Regions from separate parts of the Comamonas sp. NLF-1-9 genome, predicted to be linked through region 2. Evidence: riboswitches for the same ligand, from Rfam matches in the RefSeq annotation. Region 2 holds a riboswitch; the other holds the start of a gene.
What was found. A riboswitch is a leader RNA that binds a small molecule or an ion and turns the genes downstream of it on or off. The one in region 2 is predicted to bind glycine.

Region 1 (11,370 bases), 540 kb from region 2:
TCGTCCAGCAAGGCTTCGGGCGAACTGGCGAGCTTGTCAAAGAGCTTTTGCCCCGGTACCCCGGCGATGAATTCGCTCTTGAGCGCTTCGCCGCTGACGATCAGATTGAGCGCCGCCTCCACCCCCAGCACCCGCGGCAGGCGCTGGGTGCCACCGGCGCCCGGCAGCAGGCCCAGCTTGACCTCGGGCAGCGCCACGCTGCAGCCGGGCGCGGCCACGCGGTAGTGGCAGGCAAGCGAAAGCTCCAGCCCGCCGCCCATGCAGACGCTGTGGATCGCCGCGACCACCGGCTTGCTGCACTGCTCCACCATGGCGATCACGGTGTGCAGATTGGGCTCGGCAAAGGCCTTGTCGGTGCCAAACTCGGTAATGTCCGCACCACCCGAAAACGCCTTGCCCGCGCCGGTGAGCACAATGGCCTTGACGGCCGCGTCCTGCTGCGCCTGGCGCAGCCCCTCGCCCAAGGCCTTGCGCGTGGCTAGCCCCAGGCCGTTGACCGGCGGGTTGTTCAGCGTGATGAGGGCGATATCGCCCTGGACCTGGTATTGGGCTGTCACTGGCAGAGCTCCTTCTTGATTGGCCGCGCAAACGCGGGGCCCGCGCATGGCACATGCGCCGGCCCGGGCTCAAAGAGTGTAGGAGCTTTGCCGCGGCCTGCTCTGCGCGGCTGTCACGGGTGGGACGCGGCAGCGGCGCACCCGTGTGCCGCTTCAGGCGCCCTGCAGCGCCACCCGCGCGCCGCCCGCACTGCGCCCGAGGGCCGAGCTGGCCAGCTCGGCCACCATGTCCGCCGTAGCCGCCGACAACGTCCAGCCCAGGTGGCCGTGGCCGGTGTTGTAGAACACATTGGGCTTGCGACCCTGGCCCACGCGCGGCAGCATGCTCGGGGTCATCGGGCGCAGGCCGGCCCAGGGCACGACCTGGCGCGTGCTCACGCCGGGAAAGCAGGCGTTGACCCAGCGCACCAGCGGCGCGATGCGGTCGGCCCGGATATCCCTGTTCACGCCATTGAACTCGGCCGTGCCGGCCACGCGAAAGCGCGTCGCGCCCAGGCGGCTCGTGACGAGCTTGGTCTCGTCGTCGAGCAGGCTGACGGTGGGCGCGGCCTGCTGGCTTGCCTCGTCCTGCAGGTGCACGGTGATCGAGTAGCCCTTGACCGGGTAGATGTTGATGCGGTCGCCCAGTTGCGCCGCCAGCGCGCGGCTGGCCACGCCGGCGCAGACCAGCACCGCGTCGAAGGACTGCTCGCGCGGGCCGTCTTCGCCGCTCCAGCGCACCAGCGCGCGGCGTCCGTCGCTTTCAAGGCCTTGCACCTGCGCGCCATAGAGGCAGTGCACCCCCAGGCGCTCGGCGGCAGCGGCCAGGCCGGCGGTGAAGAGATGAATGTCCCCGGTGCAATCGCTTTCGGTGAAGTAGCCGCCGTAGTAGTTGCCCGCGAGTGTGGGCTCGATCGCGCGCATCTCCTCGGGCGTGACCGCCCGGCGCTGCAGACCGCCTTCGGCCAGCAGCCTGGAGACCTCGCCCGCATGCTCGAAACCGGCGCGGTCGCGGTAGATGTGCAAGATGCCCTGCCGGCGCAGATCAAAGTGCAGGCCTTCGCGCTCGGCCCAGTCAAACAGATGCTGGCGCGCGGCGATCGCCAGGCGCGTGGTCTGCACCGTGTGCTCGCGGTAGCGGGGAAGCTGGGCGATGAATTCGGCAAACCAGGACAGCTTGTGCCAAGTGGGCCGGGGATTGACCAGCAGCGGCGCATCGCTGCGCAGCATCCACTTGAGGCCCTTGAGCAGCGTGGACGGGTGGTTCCACACCTCCGCGTTGGAAGCGGAGAGCTGTCCGCCATTGGCGAACGAGGTCTCCATGCCGGCGTAGCGATGGCCCTCCAGCAGGCTTACATCAAAACCGCGCCGGGCCAGCGCGTAGGCAGAAGTGACGCCGGTGATACCGGCGCCGATGACGGCGATCGAAGTCATGTCAGCTCCAAACGTCAGGATGGGTGACGCGGCATGCACCATGCATGCGGCGTGCCCCCTCTGTTCGGAACCTGAGAGATTCGTGTGCCGGCGCTGGGGCGGCACACTTGCTCCTTCGGTGAGGCAAGAGACGAAGCTGCCTGCTCTTCAGAGTGTGGACGACGGGCCGGTTCCTGTGCCTGAGAGTTTCCGGGGCAGTTGCTCCTTCGGCGTCGCCGGGCGCATGCCCGGCAAGCTCTCCCGACCCATCCAAGGCCGCCATCCTAGCAGAGAGTGAGGCCTGCTCAGCGGCCGGCCAAACCACTCAAAGGCCGGGCAGCTTGTAGTCCTTGAGCTGCTCGCGCAGCTTGCTCTTTTGCATCTTGCCGGTAGCGCCCAGCGGGATCGCCTCGACGAACACCACGTCGTCGGGGATCTGCCACTTGGCCATCTTGCCTTCGTAGAACCCGAGCAGCTCTTCGCGCGTGACCTCGGCGCCGGGTTTGGTCACCACGGCGATGATCGGGCGTTCGTCCCACTTGGGGTGGGCCATGCCGACGCAGGCGGCCATGGCCACGGCCGGGTGCGCCATGGCGATGTTCTCGATGTCGATGGAACTGATCCATTCGCCGCCGGACTTGATCACGTCCTTGCTGCGGTCGGTGATCTGCATGAAGCCGTCGGCATCGATGGTGGCCACGTCGCCCGTGGGAAACCAGCCGTGCCCGGCCTCGTCGTAGACCAGCGGATCGGTCGTGCCCTTGAAGTAGCGCGCCAATATCCAGGGGCCGCGCACCAGCAGGTCGCCATAGGTCTTGCCGTCCCAGGGCTGGTCCTTGCCGTCGTCCCCGACGATCTTCATGTCCACGCCAAAGAGCGCCCGCCCCTGCTTGGTGCGGATGTGCAGTTGCTCTTCGGGCGAGAGCTTGAGCTGCTTGTTCTTGAGCGTGCACAGCGTGCCCAGCGGACTGGTCTCGGTCATGCCCCAGGCGTGCAGCACGTCCACGCCGTACTGGTCGCGGAAGGTGTCGATCATCGCGGGCGGGCAGGCCGAGCCGCCGATCACGGTGCGCGTGAGGGTGGAGAACTTGAGCCCGTTGGCCGCCATGTGCGACAGCAGCATCTGCCAGATCGTCGGCACGCCGGCGGCAAACGTCACCTGCTCGGCCTCCATCAGCTCGTAGATCGACTTGCCATCCATCGCGGGGCCGGGAAAGACCACTTTGCAGCCGGTGAGCGCCGCGCCGTAGGGCAGGCCCCAGGCGTTGACGTGAAACATCGGCACGACCGGCATCATGGAGTCGCGCGCCGACAGGTTCATCGCGTCGGGCAGGCAGCCGCCATAGGCGTGCAGCACGGTAGAGCGGTGGCTGTACAGCGCGCCCTTGGGATCGCCCGTGGTGCCACTGGTGTAGCACAGCCCGGCGGCGGTGTTCTCGTCGAACTGCGGCCAGCTGTATTGCTCGGAGGCTGCCGCAATCCAGGCCTCGTAGCTCAGCAGACCGGGGATGCCGCTGTCCGCGGGCAACTTGTCGGCCTCGCACAGCAGCACCCAGGATTTGACCGTGGGGCACTTGGCGTGCACCGCCTGCACCAGCGGCAGGAAGCTGGCGTCAAAGCACACCACCTTGTCTTCGGCGTGGTTGATGATCCACACCAGTTGCGCCGGATGCAGGCGCGGGTTGAGCGTATGCATCACGCGCCCCGAACCGGCGACGCCGAAGTACAGCTCCATGTGCCGATAGCCATTCCATGCGATGGAGGCAATGCGGTCGCCCGGCTCGGTACCCGCCGCCTCCAGCGCATTGGCCAGGCGTTTGGCGCGCCGCGCCAGATCGGCGTAGGTGTAGCGGTGCATGTCGCCCTCCACCCGGCGCGAGACGATCTCGCCGTCGCCATGGTGGCGCTCGGCGAAGTCGATCAGCATGGAAATCAACAAGGGTTGGCTCTGCATCTGTCCGAGCAGCATGGGGTCTCCTTTTTCGGTCGGCAAACGAAACGCCGCCATGTTAGCTCTGGCCTGCGGCCGCCTCGTGCGTGCGCCCCGCGTGGCTGCACGCGACTTGTCCCCTACAGGACAAGAGCGCACGCGCCAGCAGCGCTTGCCGCTTCGTCCCACAATGGGCCATGGATATGCGCGCCACGCCTGCCCCCGAAGCACGAGGCCCCGCCTGGCAAGCGGGCTTTGCCACGCTGGGCGAGCCCTTCTTCACGGCGCTTGCGCCCAGCCCCCTGCCCGAGCCGCATTGGATCGCGCGCAACCGTGAGCTTGCCGCAGAACTGGGCCTGGAGCCCGCCTGGCTCGACAGCGACCAGGCCTTGCAAGCCCTGAGCGGCAATGCCACGCTGCCCGGCAGCACGCCGCTGGCAAGCGTCTATGGCGGACATCAGTTCGGCGTCTGGGCCGGGCGTCTGGGCGACGGGCGCGCGCTGCTGCTGGGCGAGACGGCGCAAGGTCAGGAACTGCAGCTCAAGGGTAGCGGACGCACGCCTTATTCGCGCGGCGCCGACGGGCGCGCGGTGCTGCGCTCGAGCATTCGTGAATACCTGGCCAGCTGCGCCATGCACGGCCTGGCGATACCCAGCACCCAGGCGCTCGCCCTGGTCGGCTCGCCCCTGCCGGTGCAGCGCGAGACGCTGGAGAGCGCTGCCGTGCTCACGCGCGTGGCACCGAGCTTCATCCGCTTTGGCCACTTCGAGTGGTTTGCCGCGCAGGGGCAGGAGCCGGCGCTGCGCCGCCTGGCCGATTACGTGATCGAGCGCTACTACCCCGCCTGCCGCACGGCCGATGCCGCCCAGGGCAATGCCTACGCCGCGCTGCTGCGCGCGGTGAGCGAGCGCACCGCCGCCCTGATCGCGCAGTGGCAGGCGGTAGGCTTCATGCACGGCGTGATGAATACCGACAACATGAGCATCCTGGGCCTGACGCTGGACTACGGCCCGTTTCAGTTCATGGACGGCTTTGACCCGCAGCACATCTGCAACCACAGCGACCAGCTCGGTCGCTACGCCTTCGACGAGCAGCCGGCCGTGGCCCACTGGAACCTGGCCTGCCTGGCACGCGCGCTGCTGCCGCTGATCGAGGAGCTGCCCCACGCCCAGGCAGCGATCTCCGCCTACCCCGGCGCGTTCGAGGCGCATTACATGGCACAGATGCGGCGCAAGCTGGGGCTGAGCGCGCCCTTCGAAGGCGACGCCGAATCCCTTGCGCAGCTGCTGCGGCTGCTGGCGCGCGAAGGCGTGGACTACAGCATCTTTTGGCGCAGCTATTCGCAAGCCTGTGCCAGCGGCACGCCGAAAGCGGCGGCCGATCTGTTCATCGACCGCACGGCGTTCCACGATTGGTTGCTAGCGTTTTCAGAGCTGTTAGCGCAGGCTGGTATTGTGCAAAACCCCGATTTGATGCTCAAAACCAATCCGAAATTCGTGCTGCGCAACCATCTGGCAGAGCTGTGCATCCGCGCGGCGAAACTTCAGGACTTTTCCGTCATCGAAGCTCTGCAGCAGGTGCTCATGCGCCCGTTCGACGACCATCCCGACCACCAAGCCTGGGCCGGCCCGCCGCCCGACTGGGCGGCCTCTCTCACCCTGAGTTGCTCCTCATGACCTATCCGATACGCAAGACCGACGACGAATGGCGCTCGCTGCTCGCCGGCAAGCAGGCGGAAGCCGGCGCCTACGAGGTGACGCGCCACGCCGCCACCGAGCGCCCGTTTACCGGCAAATACGAAAGCCACTGGCAGGACGGGCGTTACCACTGCATCTGCTGCGGCGCGCAGCTGTTCGAATCGGGCACCAAGTTCGATGCCGGCTGCGGCTGGCCCAGCTTCTCGCAGGCGCTGCCCGGCGCCATCCGCGAAACCGTGGACCGCAGTCACGGCATGGTGCGCACCGAGACCACTTGCGCGCAGTGCGGCGCCCACCTGGGCCACGTCTTCGAAGACGGCCCCGCACCCACAGGCCTGCGTTACTGCATGAATTCGGCGGCGCTGGACTTCGAACCGCGATAATCCGGCACTCCATGCGTCTGCTGCTCGACTTCTTCCCCATCCTGCTGTTCTTCGTTGCCTACAAATGGCAAGGCATTTACATGGGCACCGCGGTGCTCATGGGTGCCACCGTGGTGCAGATGGCCATCGTCTGGCGCCTGGACAAGAAGCTCAGCACCATGCACAAGGCGACGCTGGTGCTGATTCTGCTTTTCGGCGCGCTCACGCTGGCGCTGCAGGACGAACGCTTCATCAAATGGAAGCCCACGGTGCTCTACGCCGCGATGGCGCTGGCCTTGGCGGTCGCGCTGTGGATCTACCACAAGAACTTTCTCAAGATCATGCTGGGCAGCCAGATCGCGCTGCCCGAGATGGTCTGGCAACGGCTCACGCTGGCCTGGGTCGGCTACTGCGTCTTTATGGCGGTGCTCAATGGCTATGTGGCCGCCTACTTTTCCACCGACGCCTGGATGGACTTCAAGCTCTGGGGCTATGTCTTCCCGGTGCTTTTCATCCTGGGCCAAGGCCTGTATATCGCGCGCCACCTGAGTGAGGCGCCCCAGGGCGCAGCGTCGTCCGCGGCCTCGGAGGCGCCTGAATGAGTACCACCGTCACGCCGGCGGGCACGGGCAACGCGGTGACCGCCGAAGCCATGGACGCGCGCCTGCGCGAGCTGCTTGACCCCGGCCTGCTCGAAGTGCTGGACGAAAGCCGTCTGCACGAGGGGCACGCCGGCGCCAACGGCACGGGCTACGGCACCCATTTTCGGGTGCGCATTGCGGCTGCTTCCCTGCAAGGCCACAGCCGGGTGCAGCAGCACCGGCTTGTGTATGATGCGCTGCGCCCCTTCATAGCGGCGGGTGCGCACGCGATCGCCATCGAAATTCTCTGACCCGGATGCTTGCACCCTCCCGGGTTTTTTGCTCTCTCCCCTTCCCTCCTCCTCGCACATTTCCATGCAAAACAAGCTCTTGTCCGGCCTGATGGCCGTTGCCGTCGTTGCTGCCACCGCCCTGCCGGCGGCCGCCCAGAACCTGGCCATCGTCAATGGCAAGGCCGTGCCCACGGCGCGCGCCGAGCTGATCGAGCAGCAACTGCAGCAGGCGGGCCGCGAAGTCACGCCCGACATCAAGAAGCAGGTGCGCGAAGAAGTCATCGCGCGCGAAATCTTCATGCAGGAGGCGCAAAAGCGCGGCCTGCAAAACAGCAAGGACTTCAAGGACCAGATGGAACTGGCTCGCCAGGCCCTTCTGATTCGCGAGCTGTTTGCCGACTACCAGAAGAAAAACCCGGTGACCGACGCCGAAATCCAGGCCGAGTACGACAAGTTCGTCGCCGCCAACGCCGGCAAGGAATACAAGGCCAGCCACATCCTGGTCGAAAACGAAGACCAGGCCAAGGCCATCATCGCCCAGCTCGACAAGGGCGGCAATTTCGAGGAAATCGCCAAGAAGGAATCCAAGGACCCGGGCTCTGGCGCCAAGGGCGGCGACCTGGGCTGGGCCAACCCGAGCAGCTACGTGCCCGAATTCACCGAAGCCATGATCAAGCTTGAAAAAGGCAAGGTCACCCAGACGCCGGTGAAGAGCCAGTTCGGCTGGCACGTCATCCGCCTGGACGATACGCGCGATGCCCAGCTGCCCAAGCTCGACGAGGTCAAGGACCAGGTGCGCCAGCAGCTGGAGCAGCAAAAGCTGATGCAATTCCAGCAGGACCTGCGCACCAAGGCCAAGGTGGAATGAAGCGCCGCCACTGACGCCAGCCAAACGCAGCGCGGCCTTCGGGCCGCGTTTTCATTGCGCCAGCGCCCAGCCCGCGAGCATCAGCGCACCGATCAACACCGGCTGGTGCAGCATGTAGTACGGCAGGCTGTGGCGCCCCAGCAGCATCAGGGTGCGCCCGGGCCAGCCAGGCGCTCGCCGTGCGAGCCACGCCGGCCGGCGCGCAAGCAGCCACTGCCCCAGCGCCATCCCCCACCAGAACACGCCCATCCAGGGAAACAGCGGCACATAGTCTTCGGTGATCGGCTTGTGCGTGATGAAGCCCAGCCAGTTGAGCCAGCGTCCGTTGAAGGCATCGGCCCAACCGGCAGGCGCGGCATCGAGCAGATGGCGCGCAAGCCAGGGCAGCAGCAGCGCAAGCAGACCCGCAAGCCACAGGCCGCGTCCCCAGCCCGCGCTAAGGCGCGCCAGCAGCCACATCAGCGCGATGCCGTGCAGCACGCCGAAGTAGATGAAGCTGTGCGGGAACATGAGCAGTGAGCCGGCGCTTACCAGCAGCGCGCAGCCGGCGATCTGCAACCAGCGCTTGCCAAAGCGCCGCCAGCCCACGCCCTGGGCTTGCGCCACCGCTTGCGCCATGCCCGCGCACAGCAGGAACAGGCTCAGGATCAGGGTGCGCTGCACCGTCCACAGCGGGTCGCGGTAGAAGTCCTGGCGCCACCAGCCGAAGTGGTTCAGATCGAAACCGAAGTGGTAGAGCGTCATCCACACCAACGCCAGGCCGCGCAGTGCGTCCAGTGCGCCGTAGCGCGGCGCCCCGCTCGAACGGTTGCTCGCATGCATGCGCTTCACTCCCAGGCTGCGCGGCAAAACAAAAGGGGCCGGCGCAATGCCGGCCCCATGGTACTGGTCGGAGCGATAGGATTCGAACCTACGACCCTCTGGTCCCAAACCAGATGCGCTACCAGACTGCGCTACGCTCCGATAGCCTGTGCTGCCACGCGGGCCGCGCCGCTCAGCGGCTGGGCGCGGGGCCGCGTCCCGCCAGGTGGCGGAAGGTGATGCGCCCCTTGCTCAGGTCGTAGGGCGACATCTCGAGCGACACCTTGTCGCCCGCGAGAATGCGAATGTGGTGCTTGCGCATCTTGCCGCCGGTGTAGGCGATGAGCTGGTGGCCGTTGTCCAGCGTGACGCGAAAACGCGAATCGGGCAGCACCTCGGTGACGCTGCCCTGCATTTCTATGAGTTCTTCCTTTGCCATAAAGGTCTGTGCTTTTCTCCGGATGGGTCGCTGCCGCGCTCAAGACAACCCCGCCGCGCAAGCAAAAAACAATCGCGTATTGTACTTCAGGCCTCGGTTTGTGCCCAAACCGCTACACTGCATGCTTTTGCATCCGCCGTGCCAGACCGTCTCGCCATCGCCCTTCAACACCTCGCGCCCAAGCAGGCCCTGACGCAACTGGCCGGCTATGGGGCGACGGCGCAAGCCGGGCGCTGGACCACCGCCGTCATACGCTGGTTCGTGCGGCGCTACGGCGTGGACATGACGGAAGCAGAGCAAGCCGACATTGCCGCCTACGCCAGCTTCAACGCCTTTTTCACCCGGGCGCTCAAGCCCGGAGCGCGCCCGCTGGCAGACAGCGACCTCGTCTGCCCGGTGGACGGCCAGCTCAGCCAGTTCGGCAGCCTGCGCGAGGGGCGCCTGCTGCAAGCCAAGGGACACGACTACAGCGCTGCGGCGCTGCTCGGCGCCGATGCGCCGCTCGCCGCCCGGTTCGAGGACGGGCTGTTTGCCACCCTCTACCTGAGCCCGCGTGACTACCACCGCGTGCACATGCCGTGTCGCGCCCGGCTGCTGCGCATGCGGCACGTGCCCGGCAGCCTGTATTCGGTCAATCCGCTGACCGCACGCCATGTGCCCGGCCTGTTCGCGCGCAATGAACGCGTGGTCTGCCTGTTTGAAACCGAGTTCGGCCCCATGGCCATGGTGCTCGTGGGCGCCACCATCGTGGGCAGCATCTGCACCACCTGGCATGGGCAGGTGAATCCGCCGCGCGGCGCGCCCATGCGCCACTGGGATTACAGCGATCAGGAGATCGTGCTTGCGCAGGGGCAGGAGATGGGCCGCTTTCAGCTCGGCTCGACCGTCATCGTGCTGCTGCCGAGAGGCGAATTGCGCTGGTCGGACGGCTGGAGCACACCGGGCCCGGTGCGCATGGGCCAAGCCATGGCTTACAGGCCGTGCGAATAGCCGATGTTTTCCACCGTCGGCACACGCTCGGTGGTGAAGAGCAGTGGTGACACCTCAAGCTCGCGCGTTGCCACCGGCTCGTTGCGGCCCACCAGATAGACCATCAGTTCAAGCCGGCGCAGTTTCACGTAGTCCACGGTTTCCCAGCGTCCCGCATGCTTGACCTGCGTGCCCTGGCGAAACAGCGGCATGGTGAAGCGCCGGCTCCAGCCCTGAGGAACGATCTCGGGCAGCGCTTCATTGGGCTTGGCTTGGATCTGCATACATCCTGCTTATCGGCAGATTCGCGGCAAACATGAGCGACAAAAAACCACCCTTGCGGGTGGTTCGTGGCCCCGCCGGCGCCAGCGCCGACCGGGGGCGGGCCCGGGCGCAGCCGTTCAGTGGAACTGCGCTTCTTCGGTCGAGCCGGTGAGCGCCTTGACCGAGGAACTGCCGCCCTGGATCACGGTCGTCACATCGTCGAAGTAGCCTGCGCCGACCTCTTGCTGGTGGCTCACGAAGGTATAGCCTTGCTGGCGCGCGGCGAACTCGGGCTCCTGCACCATTTCGACATAGTGCTTCATGCCTTCACCCTGGGCATAGGCATGGGCCAGCTTGAAGGTGTTGTACCAGTTGCTGTGGATGCCGGCCAGGGTAATGAACTGGAATTTGTAGCCCAGCGCCGACAGGTCGTCCTGGAAGGAGGCAATCTGCTTGTCGTCGAGGTTCTTCTTCCAGTTGAACGAAGGCGAGCAGTTGTAGGCCAGCAGCTTGTTGGGCGAGGAAGCCAGCACGGCCTGGGCGAATTCACGCGCAAAGCCGATGTCCGGCACGCCGGTTTCGCACCACACCAGGTCGGCGTAGGGCGCGTAGGCAACACCGCGGCTGATGGCCTGCTCCAGCCCGTTCTTGACGCGGAAGAAGCCTTCTTGCGTGCGCTCGCCGGTCAGGAAGGCCTTGTCGTTGGCGTCGTGGTCGCTGGTCAGCAGATTGGCCGCTTCGGCATCGGTGCGGGCCAGGATCAGCGTGGGCACGCCCATCACGTCGGCGGCAAAGCGCGCGGCGGTGAGCTTTTCGACCGCCTCCTGCGTAGGCACCAGCACCTTGCCGCCCATGTGACCGCACTTCTTCACCGCGGCCAGCTGGTCTTCGAAGTGCACGCCCGCGGCGCCGGCGCCTATCATGTTCTTCATCAGCTCGAAGGCGTTGAGCACGCCGCCGAAGCCGGCTTCGGCATCGGCCACGATGGGCAGGAAGTAGTCGATGAATTCCTTGCTGCCCGGCTCGATCCCGCGGCCCCACTGGATCTCGTCGGCGCGCTTGAAGGTGTTGTTGATGCGGCGCACCATGGTCGGCACCGAGTCATAGGCATAGAGCGACTGGTCGGGGTACATGGTTTCGGACGTGTTGCCGTCGGCCGCCACCTGCCAGCCCGAGAGATACACCGCTTCCAGGCCGGCCTTGGCCTGTTGCATGGC
Region 2 (11,370 bases):
GGTGTCGCACAGCTCGTGCACGTCGTTGGGCTTGTGTATCAGCGCGCGCGCGCCCTCCAGCAGCGCGCTTTGCTCGATCTCGGCGGTGATGTAGCCCGAGGCCAGCGCTACCGGCAGGTCGGCGCGGATTTTGCGCACCTCGCGCAGCAATTGCACGCCGGAGAAACCGGGCATGTTGTAGTCGGTGACCAGGAGGTCAAAGCGGGCGGGCTCCTGCGCCAGTGCGCGCAGCGCGGTGCGCGGGTCGGTGAAGCCGGCCACTTCATAGGAGCGCCGCCCGAGCAGCCGGCGCACAAGGAAGACCAGCGCCTCGTCGTCGTCCACGTACATCACGCAGGGGCGTTTGCGCGTGCTCGCCGGCCTGTCGTCGGCCAGCACCATGAGCGGCATGGGGGCGCTTTCGGCCTCCACTTGCGCGGCGTCGGCCAGTGGAAAGAACAGCGTGAACAGGCAGCCGCGGCTGGGCGCGCTTTGCACGTCGATGGCGCCGCCGTGGGTGCGCATCACGCCGTGCACCACGGGCAGGCCCAGGCCCGTGCCCTGGCCCACGGGCTTGGTGGTGAAGAAGGGCTCGAAGATGCGCGCGCGCGTGGCCGCGTCCATGCCGGGGCCGTCGTCGCTCACCTGCAGCGCCACGTAGGTGGCGGGCGCAAGTTTCAAGCGCTCGCGCAGCGCCGCGTTGGGCCGCAGGCACTGCGCCTGCATCATCACGCGCCCGGGCCGCGTGCCCACGGCCTGGATGGCGTTGGTGCACAGGTTCAGCAAGGCCTGCTCGACCTGGGTGGCGTCGGCCAGAATCGGCGGCAATTGCGCTGCGCTTTGCACTTGCAGATGGATATGCGCGGGCAGGGTCACGCGCAGCAGGCGCTCGGTCTCGCGCATCAGCTCGGCCAGTTGCACCGCGCCGCGCGGCGGTGCCTCGTTGCGGCTGAAGGCGAGGATCTGGCGCACCAGATCGCGCGCGCGCCGCGCCGCCTTGTCGATCTCGTGCAGGCTTTCCAGCACGCGCGGGTCGGTGCCCGGGGCCTGCGCATCGGCCTTGGCCAGCTCCACGTTGCCCAGAATGGCGTGCAAGATGTTGTTGAAGTCGTGCGCAATGCCGCCGGCCATGGTGCCCACGGCCTGCATCTTCTGCGATTCGCGCAGCTGCACCTCGAGTTCCTGGCGGCGCTCTTCGGCGCGCTTGCGCGCCGTAAGGTCGCGCGCGAACACGGTGGTGGTGACGCTGCCCTCGTGGTGCTCGAAGGTGACGCTGACCTCTACCGCCAGCTCGCGCCCGGTGGCGCTGCGCGCCTGCATCTCGCCGAGCGCCGCCTGCGTGGTCAGCTGCGCATAGCCGGGGGCACGCGCCAGCTCGGGCAGAAAGCGCGACAGCGGACTGCCCAGCGCGTCGCGCGTGGGGCACTGGAACAGCGCGGCCGCGGTCGGGTTGAAGACGGTGATGCGCTGGTGCTGGTCCACGCAGATGATTGCGTCCAGCGCCGAGTTGATCACCGCTTCCAGGCGCCGCTCGCTCGCGTGCAACTGCTCGTTTCTCTGCTGCAGCGTGTGCCGCTCGGCCAGCAGCGGGCCCTGGTCTATGACCGCGCAGAGGAACTGGCGCAGCGGCTCGCCACTGCCCTGCAGGGTTTCGATGTAGGCGATGTGCAGGTCGCCGGTGATGCGCCGCTCGCCGCCGATCTGAAACACTACCTCGGAGGCGTCGCTGCGCCCCTGCGCGCGCGCCAATGCAAAGGCGCGGTGCACGCGGTCGGCGTCGGCGTCGCTCACGAAGGGCATGAGCGAGGTCAGCGGCCGGTCGAGCTCGGTGGGCTGGAAAGAGCGGTGCGCCATGGCGTTGGCCTGCACCACCATGTCGTGCTCGTCGAGCACCATGAGCGACAGCGGCACGCTGGAAAACAGCGCCTCGAAGCGCTCGGAGGCGCTCTCGGCCGCCGCCTGGCTGTAGCGCAGCTCCTTGTTTTGCGCCTCCAGTTCGGCCTGGTAGCCGCGCAGCTCGGCCACCAGGTCGGCAAAGGCCTGGCCCTGGGCGGACGCCCGGCCGGTGGCCGGTGCAGCGGGCACAGGCGCCGGCTGCGGCGCCGGCGCGGGCGTGCCCTTGCCTGGCGGCGCTGCCTCGCCGCGAAACAGAAAGGACAAATCCGGCTCGGTCATGGCGGTGGTGCGCGTGCTGCGCGGGCGCGCCTCAGCGGCGCACGCCCAGCAGTTCGATCTCGAAGGTCAGCGTGGCATTGGGCGGTATCACCCCGCCCGCACCGCGCGCGCCATAGGCAATCTCCGGCGGGCAGGTGAGCCTGGCCTTGCCGCCCACCTTCATGCGCTGCACCCCTTCGGTCCAGCAGGGGATGACGCGGTTCAGCGGGAACTCGGTCGGCTGGCCGCGCTGGTAGGAGCTGTCGAACTCCTTGCCATCGGCCAACTGCCCCTTGTAGTGCACCTTCACCGTGTCGCTGGCCTTGGGCGCCTCGCCCGTGCCTTCGTGCAGCGACTGGAAGATCAGGCCGCTTTGGGTGGTGACGGGGTCGACGGGCGCGCCGCTTTGTGCCTGGGCGGACAAGGCAAGGAGAGCGCAAGAAAGCAACAAAAACGGAGTGCGCATGGCGTGGTGCAGCCTGGAAAAGCCCAAAGCCGCAATGTTAGGGCAACGCCGCTTGGAGCTGCCCGGCCAAGACGCTGTGCGACGCACCGACCGCCACCATTGTTCCCCCACGCCCCTGACAACCTGGCCAGGGTGTCAGGGGCAGCGGCACTCAGGTCAGCTCTGCCACCGGCGGGCAACTGCAAAACAGATTGCGGTCTCCATAGACGTTGTCCACGCGGCCCACCGGCGCCCAGTATTTGAGCTTGCGCAGGCTGGCCACGGGGTAGGCAGCGAGTTCGCGCGGGTAGGGGTGCTTCCATTCCTGCGCCAGCAGGGCTTCGGCGGTGTGCGGGGCGTTCTTGAGCGGGTTGTCGTCCTGCGGCCAGGCGCCGTTTTCGATCTGGCGGATTTCACCCCGGATGGCGATCATCGCGGCGATGAAGCGCTCCAGTTCGGCCAGGTCTTCGCTTTCGGTCGGCTCGACCATCAACGTGTTGGCCACCGGGAAGGACAGCGTGGGCGCATGAAAGCCGTAGTCGATCAGGCGCTTGGCCACGTCCTCGGCCATCACGCCGCTGCTGTCCTTGAGCTGGCGCAGATCGAGAATGCATTCGTGCGCGACATGGCCGTTGGCGGAGGCGTAGAGCGTGGGGTAGTGGTCTGCCAGGCGCTTGCTGATGTAGTTGGCGCTGAGGATGGCCACCTCGGTCGCGGCGGTGAGCCCGTCGGCGCCCATCATGCGGATGTACATCCAGCTGATGGGCAGCACGGCGGCATTGCCCAGCGGCGCGGCCGACACCGCGCCGACGCGCAGGCCTTGCGCCATGCCCTCGCCCGCAGCGGCTGCAGGCATGGAGCCGCTGGCCTGGGCCGTGGCGTGGCCGGGCAGGAAGGGCACGAGGTCTTCGACCACGCAGACCGGGCCCACGCCGGGGCCGCCCCCGCCGTGGGGAATGCAGAAGGTCTTGTGCAGGTTCAGGTGGCTCACGTCGCCGCCGAATTCGCCGGGCGCCGCAACGCCGACCAGGGCGTTCATGTTGGCGCCATCGACATACACGCGGCCCCCATGGCGGTGCACGATCTCGCACAGCTCCTTGACCTGGGTTTCGAACACGCCGTGGGTGCTGGGGTAGGTGATCATCACGCAGGCGAGCTCGTCACTGTGCTTTTCGCACTGGGCCTTGAGGTCGGCCATGTCCACGTTGCCGTTGTCGTCGCACTGGGTCACCACTACCTGCATGCCGGCCATCTGCGCGCTGGCCGGGTTGGTGCCGTGGGCGCTGCTCGGAATCAGGCAGACCGTGCGCTGGGATTGGCCGCGCGACTCGTGCCAGGCCCTGATGGCCAGCAGCCCGGCGTATTCGCCCTGGCTGCCGGCATTGGGCTGCAGGCTCACGCCCGCGTAGCCGGTGGCCTGGCACAGCCAGTCGCGCAGCAACCGGTCGAGTTCGGCGTAGCCCGCAAGCTGGTCGGCCGGAGCGAAGGGGTGGATCTGCGCGAATTCCGGCCAGGTGATGGGGATCATCTCGCTGGTGGCGTTGAGCTTCATGGTGCAAGAGCCCAGCGGAATCATGCTGCGGTCCAGCGCCAGGTCCTTGTCCGAGAGCTGGCGGATGTAGCGCAGCATCGCGGTTTCGCTGTGGTGCGTGTTGAACACCGGGTGCGTGAGGAAGGGGCTCTCGCGGCGCAGCTCGGCCGGAATCAGCGCGGGCGCCTGCTGCTCCAGCGCGGCAAAGTCGGGCAGGGTCCGGCCTTCGCCCGCGAAGATGCGCCAGAGCAGCTCGACGTCGGCGCGCGTGCTGGTTTCGTCCAGCGAGATGCACAGGTAAACGTCCCAGGCTTTTCTGAGGTTTGCGCCCATCCGTATTGCGCGAGCAGCTATTGAATCGGTAGCGTCGTCGGTTTTCAGGCTGATGGTGTCGAAGGCGCTTGCGTGGTGCCCGTGGCTGAAGCCCAGTTGCGCAAGGCCCGCCTTGAGGATGGCGCTCAGGCGCGCGGTGCGCTCGGCGATGCGCTTGAGGCCCTCGGGGCCGTGGTAGACCGCGTACATGCTGGCGACGACCGCGGGCAGCACCTGGGCGGTGCAGATGTTGGAGGTGGCCTTTTCGCGGCGGATGTGCTGCTCGCGCGTTTGCAGCGCCAGGCGGTAGGCGGGCGCGCCGTGCACGTCGACGCTCACGCCCACAAGGCGCCCGGGCAGGCTGCGCTTGAAGCTGTCCTTGCAGGCCATGTAGCCTGCGTGCGGGCCGCCCGCGCCCATGGGCATGCCAAAGCGCTGGGTGCTGCCGATGACGATGTCCGCGTCCATCTCGCCGGGGGACTTGAGCAGGGTGAGCGCAAGCAGATCGGCCGCGACGATGGCGGCCGCGCCCTTGGCGTGGATCTTGGCGATCTCTTCGCTCCAGTCCATCAGCCAGCCGCTGCTGGCCGGGTACTGGATCAGCACCGCGAAGTAGTCGTCGGCCGCGATCGCCGCATCCCAGCTTGCGGCCGAATCGGCGAGCTTGAGCCGCAGGCCCAGGGGCGCGGCGCGTGTGCGCAGTACCTCTATGGTCTGCGGATGCGCGTCGCCCATCACCACGATGGCGTCGCCCTTGGCGCGCACCGAGCGGCGCGCAAGCGTCATCGCCTCGGCCGCGGCCGTGGCCTCGTCGAGCATGGAGGCGTTGGCGATGTCCATGCCGGTGAGGTCGGTCACCATGGTCTGGAAGTTGACCAGCGCCTCCATGCGGCCCTGGCTGATCTCGGCCTGATAGGGCGTGTAAGCGGTGTACCAGGCGGGGTTTTCCAGCACGTTGCGCAGGATCACGCCCGGTGTGTGCGTGCCGTAATAGCCCTGGCCGATGAAGCTCTTCATCACCCGGTTCTTGCCGGCGATGGTTTTGAGCTCGGCCAGCGCCTGCGCTTCGGTGCAGGCGGGCGGCAGCTGCATGCTGCTGGCGCGCGCGATGGAGCGCGGCACGATGGAGTCGACCAGCGCGCGGCGCGAGGCGACGCCCACGACCGAGAGCATGTGCGCCTCGTCGGCTGCGGTGATCCCGATGTGGCGGGCGTGGAACTCGCTGGCGTTCTCCAGCGCGGACAAGGGCAGGGCGGACATGGGAAGGTTCAGGTCAAATATGCTTGGAACCCACGCCAGTCAAGCGCGGGCAACTATCGTTTGAATAGCGCGGCGGCAGAGGGCTTGGCTCATGGGCGGCCCTCGCCTGCGCGCGCCTGCGCCCGGCGCAATGCCCGGCGCTGCGCCGCGCATCAGGACTTGGTGAATTCCTGGTAGGCGGCCTCGTCCAGCAGGGAGTCGAGTTCGTCGGCCTGGCTCAGCTTGACCTTGAAGAACCAGCCCGCGCCCGTGGGGTCGGTGTTGGCCAGCGAAGGGTTTTCGCGCAGCTGCTCGTTGACTTCCACGATCTCGCCGGACACCGGCATGTAGATGTCGGACGCGGCCTTGACCGATTCGACCACGCCCGCCACGTCACCGGCGGCGTAGCTCTTGCCCACTTCGGGCAGCTCCACGAAGACCACGTCGCCCAGCGCGTCCTGCGCATGCGCGGTGATGCCGACGATGGCGGCCGCGGCGTTGGAGTAATCGACCCATTCATGGTCCTTGGAATACTTGATGCTCATGGGGTGCTCCGTTGCTAGAGGATGAAAAAGCGCGATTGTGACTATCCGCGGTGGTAGCGCGGCGCAAGGAAAGGGGTGGCAGCCACTTGCATGGGCACGGGCTTGCCGCGCACCAGCGCGTCCACGCGCGTGCCCACGGCGGCAAACTGCGGCGGCACATAGCCCAGGGCGATGGGTTTGCCCAGCGACGGCGCCAGCAGCCCGCTGGTGATCGTGCCTATCGCGGCGCCGCCCACTTCGTGCAGGGGCGTGTGCTCGCGCACCGGCACGCGCTCCAGTGCGACCAGGCCTACGCGCTTGCGCGTGAGGGTGGAGGGGTCGGCAATCTGCGCCAGCACCTTGTCCGCGCCCGGAAAGCCGCCCGCGCGCTCGCCGCCGCTGCGGCGCACCTTCTGGATGGCCCAGTTCAGGCCCGCTTCGGGCGGGGTGGTGCTGGCGTCGATGTCGTTGCCATACAGGCACAGGCCGGCTTCCAGACGCAGGGAGTTGCGCGCGCCAAGGCCGACGGGCTTGACTTCGGGCTGCGCCAGCAGCGCGCGGGCCAGGGCCTCGGCCTTGTCGCCGGGCAGCGAGATTTCAAAACCGTCCTCGCCGGTGTAGCCGCTGCGCGTGATGAAGAGCGGCGTGCCTTGCCAGTCGGTGTGGATGCCGCTCATGAACACGAGCTGCTCTGCGGCCGGCACCAGGCGCGCGAGCGCCGCGCCGGCCTGCGGGCCTTGCAGGGCCAGCAGGCCGTGCTCGGGCAGGGTTTCGATGGTGCAGCGCGCGCCGATTTTTTCGCGCAGGTGGGCGATGTCACCGAGCTTGCAGGCGCCGTTGACGATCAGGAAGAAGACGTCTTCGGCTTCGCGAAAGAACATCAGGTCGTCGATGATGCCGCCGGCGTCGTTGAGCAGCAGGCCATAGCGCTGCTTGCCCACGGCAAGGCCGGCGACGTCCACGGGCATGAGGCTCTCGAGCGCGCTGGCGGCCTGCGGCCCCTTGATCCTGAGCTGGCCCATGTGCGAGACGTCGAACAGCCCGGCGTGTTCGCGCGTGTGCAAGTGCTCGGCCATCAGGCCGGCGGGGTATTGCACCGGCATGCTGTATCCGGCAAAGGGCACCATGCGTGCACCCAGTTCCTGGTGCAGGCCGGCCAGCGGTGTGGTGAGCAGGGGGGTATCGGACAAGCGCGGACTCCTTGATGGAAACGGCACGCCACACCACGGGGTGTGGGCATGCCCGGCTGTCCGCTTTACCTGAGAGATTCACGCGGATGATGCCGCGCTTGCTCCTTCGGTGGAGGCGCGCAGCAGGTCACCGCGTGCCCCTCTCTCCAGCAGGGATGCGCCCCGCAGGCGGGGCACTTGCCAGTCCTTTTGCCTGAGCGTTTGGGCACTGGGCCTCGCGCCTTCGGCGGCGCCGCACCGTGCGGGTGGCAGCGCTCTCTCCTGACGGGGGGCGATTCTACGTGGCTTTTGGCGCTGCCTGCGCCGGCGCGAACCAAGGCGACAGCGCCCGGCGCCGGGCGCGGCGCGTTTGCCGCAAAATGCCCTGTTTGGCCAGCGGTGCGCGCCCGGCACGGGCGCCGGGCCGCAAGAGAGAGCACGATGAACAAGCAAACCGCCGCGGCCGAGCCCCAGGGCTTGAGCTACCCCTGCGGCGACGCGCCCGGCCTGGGCGAAGTCAGCGAAGTGGCCGATGGCGTGTACTGGATACGCATGCCGCTGCCGTATTCGCTCAACCACATCAATCTGTGGGCGCTGCGCGACGGCGCGGGCTGGGCGCTGGTCGATACCGGCATCTGGTCCACGGTGACGCTGGACGCCTGGCGCGCGCTGTTTGCCGGCGCGCTCAGCGGCCCGATCACGCGCGTGTTCATCACGCACATGCACCCGGACCACATCGGCATGGCCGGCTGGCTCACGCGCAAGTTCGGCTGCCGCCTGTGGATCAGCCGCCTGGAATACCTGAGCTGCCGCGCGCTGGTGGCCGACACCGGGCGCGAGGCGCCCGAGGACGCGATCGACTTCTACCGCCGCGCCGGCTGGGACGACGAGGCGATAGAGACCTACAAGACGCGCTTTGGCGGCTTTGGCAAGACGATTTACACCATGCCCGACAGCTTTCGGCGCCTCGCCGATGGCGATGAGATCGACATCGGCGGCTACCGCTGGCGCGTGGTCGTGGGGCGCGGGCATTCGCCCGAGCACGCCTGCCTGTACTGCCCCGAGCGCAAGCTGCTGATCTCGGGCGACCAGGTGCTGGCGGGCATCTCGTCCAACGTCTCGGTCTATCCGACCGAGCCCGACGCCGACCCGCTGGGCGAGTGGCTGGCCTCGCTGGACAAGCTGCGGCGCGAGGTCGCCGACGACGTGCTGGTGCTGCCCGCGCACAATCGGCCTTTTCGCGGCCTGCACGAGCGCCTGGCGCAACTGGCGCGCAGCCATCAGGAGTCGCTCGCGCGGCTCAGGCAGGTGCTGGTCGAGCCGCGGCGCGTGGTCGACGTGTTCGGCGCGCTGTTTGCGCGGCCCGTGACCGCAGACCAGATACTCATGGGCCTGGCCACGGGTGAGGCGCTGGCCCACTTGAACTACCTGCTGGTGCGCGGCGAGGTGCAGGCGAGCCAGGGCGAGGACGGCTGCACCTGGTACCAGCGCCGCGCCGCCTGACAAACGCTATCTGGAGGATTGCACATGACCAAGAGCCGACGGCCTTTCGACTGGGGTGACCCCTTTGCGCTGCGCGAGCAGCTCACGCCCGAGGAGCGCGCGGTGCAGGACGCGGCCGCCGCCTATTGCCAGGGCCGCTTGCTTGCGCGGGTGCAGCAGGCCTTCCGCCACGAGCAAACCGACGCCGCCATCTTCCGCGAGATGGGCGAGCTGGGGCTGCTGGGCGCCACCATCCCCGAGCAATACGGCGGCGCGGGCCTGGGCTATGTCAGCTACGGCCTGATTGCGCGCGAGGTCGAGCGCGTGGATTCGGGCTACCGCTCGATGATGAGCGTGCAATCCTCGCTGGTGATGGTGCCGATCAACGCGTTCGGCAGCGAGGAGGCGAAGCAGAAGTATTTGCCCAGACTGGCCAGCGGCGAGCTGATAGGGTGCTTCGGCCTGACCGAGCCCAACCACGGCTCGGACCCCGGCAGCATGGCAACGCGCGCCAGAAAGGTCGATGGCGGCTATCGACTCACGGGCTCCAAGATGTGGATCACCAACAGCCCGATCGCCGACGTGTTCGTCGTCTGGGCCAAGGACGACGAGGGCGCGATACGCGGCTTCGTGCTGGAAAAGGGCGCCAAGGGCCTGAGCGCTCCGGCGATCCACGGCAAGGTGGGCCTCAGAGCGAGCATCACCGGCGAGATCGTGATGGACGAGGTCTTCTGCCCCGAAGAAAACGCCTTTCCCGAGGTGCGCGGCCTGAAAGGGCCCTTCACCTGCCTGAACAGCGCGCGCTTTGGCATTGCCTGGGGGGCGCTGGGCGCGGCCGAGGATTGCTACGCCCGCGCGCGCCAGTACGTGATCGAGCGCCAGCAGTTCGGCAAACCGCTCGCGGCCAACCAGCTCATCCAGAAGAAGCTCGCTGACATGCTGACCGAGATCACCCTGGGCCTGCAGGCCTGCCTGCGCCTGGGACGCCTGAAGGAAGAGGGCGAGCCGGCGGTGGAGCTGACCTCGATCGTCAAGCGCAACTCCTGCGGCAAGGCGCTCGATATCGCCCGCCTGGCGCGCGACATGATGGGCGGCAACGGCATCAGCGACGAGTTCGGCGTGGCGCGGCATCTGGTGAACCTGGAGGTGGTCAACACCTACGAGGGCACGCACGACATCCACGCGCTGATCCTCGGGCGCGCGATCACGGGGATTGCGGCCTTTTGATGGCGGCGCACACCGCCGCGCGCCAGCGCCTGGGCTTTTGGCTGGGCGTGTTCGGCATGGTGCTGTTTTCCGTCACCGTGCCGGCCACGCGCCTGGCCACGGGTTCGGACGCCGACCCGCAGCTCAGCCCCTGGTTCGTCACCGCCGGCAGGGCGGCGCTGGCGGGGCTGCTCTCGCTCGCCTTTCTGCTCTGGACGCGCTCGCCCTGGCCTGCGCGCCATCAGTGGCGCCCGCTGCTGCTGGCGCTGCTGGGCAACGTGCTGCTGTGGCCGCTGCTGGCGGCGCTGGCGCTGCGCAGCGTCACTGCGGTGCATGCGGCGGTGATCGTCGCGGTCATTCCGCTGGCCACGGCGGTGTTTGCCGCCATCGTGCTGCATGAGCGCGAGCGCCTGGGCTTCTGGCTCTGCGCGCTGCTGGGCGTGGCGCTGGTAGTGGTGTTTTCGCTGATTCGCGCGGGTAGCGAAGGCGGTTTCGGCTTTGCCGCGGCCGACATCCTGCTGGCCGGCGCGGTGCTGGCCTCGTCGTTTGGTTATGTCTATGGCGCCCAGGTCACGCCAGAACTCGGCGCCGAGCGGGTGATCTGCTGGATGTGCGCGCTGGCTCTGCCCGCCTCGCTGCCGCTGGCGCTCTGGCTCTGGCCCGAGGGGCCGGCGCTGACGGCAGTGGGCTGGCCGGCCTGGGCGGGCCTGGTCTACGTCGGGGCGGTGTCGATGTGGTCGGGCTTTTTTGCCTGGTTTCGCGGTCTGCAGTGGGGCGGCACCCTGCGCGTGAGCCAGGTGCTGCTGCTGCAGCCCTTCCTGGCCATGGTGTTTGCAGTGCCCTTGCTGGGCGAGAGCATCGATGCGCTGTCGCTGGGCTTTGCGCTGGCGGTGGTTGTCACCGTCTTTCTGGGGCGCAGGTTCTCGGGCGCGGCGCGGCCGGCCCGGATTGAAGCTCAATAAAAAAGGAGCTGCTTGCGCAGGCAGGGCATGGGTTTCAAGGCGTTTTCAACCTGAAGCCCTTGCCTGCAGCGCGCAAGCAGCTCCTGTTTTTGAGGATCAGCCCAGCAGCAGCGCGTCGTCCGCCAGCTCTTCGCCGCGCACCTTGGCAAACATCCTGAGCAGGTCGGGCACGTCCAGGCGCGAGCGCTCTTCGCCCGCGACGTCCAGCACCACCTGGCCCTGGTGCAGCATCACGGTGCGGTCGCCCACGTCCAGCGCCTGGCGCATGGAGTGCGTGACCATCATGGTGGTCAGCTTGTTCTCGCTGACGATGCGCTGCGTGAGTTTGAGCACGAAGTCGGCGGTGCGTGGATCGAGCGCCGCGGTG

Region 1: linked by a shared signal. The riboswitch ahead of KUD94_RS05570 (D-amino acid dehydrogenase) and the one ahead of gcvT (glycine cleavage system aminomethyltransferase GcvT) in region 2 are both predicted to bind glycine.

The regions. Positions count from the first base shown of each region.
Region 1 is NZ_CP078069.1:1,159,802-1,171,171, forward strand. Features, by position in the region: gene KUD94_RS05565 (3-hydroxyacyl-CoA dehydrogenase NAD-binding domain-containing protein) at 1-557, opposite strand, end outside; gene KUD94_RS05570 (D-amino acid dehydrogenase) at 711-1,970, opposite strand; glycine riboswitch at 2,128-2,223, opposite strand; gene KUD94_RS05575 (3-(methylthio)propionyl-CoA ligase) at 2,275-3,915, opposite strand; gene KUD94_RS05580 (YdiU family protein) at 4,083-5,555, shown strand; gene msrB (peptide-methionine (R)-S-oxide reductase MsrB) at 5,552-5,959, shown strand; gene KUD94_RS05590 (septation protein A) at 5,971-6,540, shown strand; gene KUD94_RS05595 (BolA family transcriptional regulator) at 6,537-6,830, shown strand; gene KUD94_RS05600 (peptidylprolyl isomerase) at 6,895-7,680, shown strand; gene KUD94_RS05605 (DUF1624 domain-containing protein) at 7,732-8,502, opposite strand; tRNA gene KUD94_RS05610 (tRNA-Pro) at 8,567-8,643, opposite strand; gene infA (translation initiation factor IF-1) at 8,675-8,920, opposite strand; gene asd (archaetidylserine decarboxylase) at 9,059-9,910, shown strand; gene KUD94_RS05625 (hypothetical protein) at 9,892-10,173, opposite strand; gene aceA (isocitrate lyase) at 10,291-11,370, opposite strand, start outside.
Region 2 is NZ_CP078069.1:621,187-632,556, forward strand. Features, by position in the region: gene KUD94_RS03065 (PAS domain-containing sensor histidine kinase) at 1-2,154, opposite strand, end outside; gene KUD94_RS03070 (FKBP-type peptidyl-prolyl cis-trans isomerase) at 2,186-2,599, opposite strand; gene gcvP (aminomethyl-transferring glycine dehydrogenase) at 2,751-5,681, opposite strand; gene gcvH (glycine cleavage system protein GcvH) at 5,834-6,205, opposite strand; gene gcvT (glycine cleavage system aminomethyltransferase GcvT) at 6,247-7,374, opposite strand; glycine riboswitch at 7,421-7,534, opposite strand; glycine riboswitch at 7,550-7,648, opposite strand; gene KUD94_RS03090 (MBL fold metallo-hydrolase) at 7,795-8,856, shown strand; gene KUD94_RS03095 (acyl-CoA dehydrogenase) at 8,881-10,062, shown strand; gene KUD94_RS03100 (DMT family transporter) at 10,062-11,003, shown strand; gene KUD94_RS03105 (ABC transporter ATP-binding protein) at 11,100-11,370, opposite strand, start outside.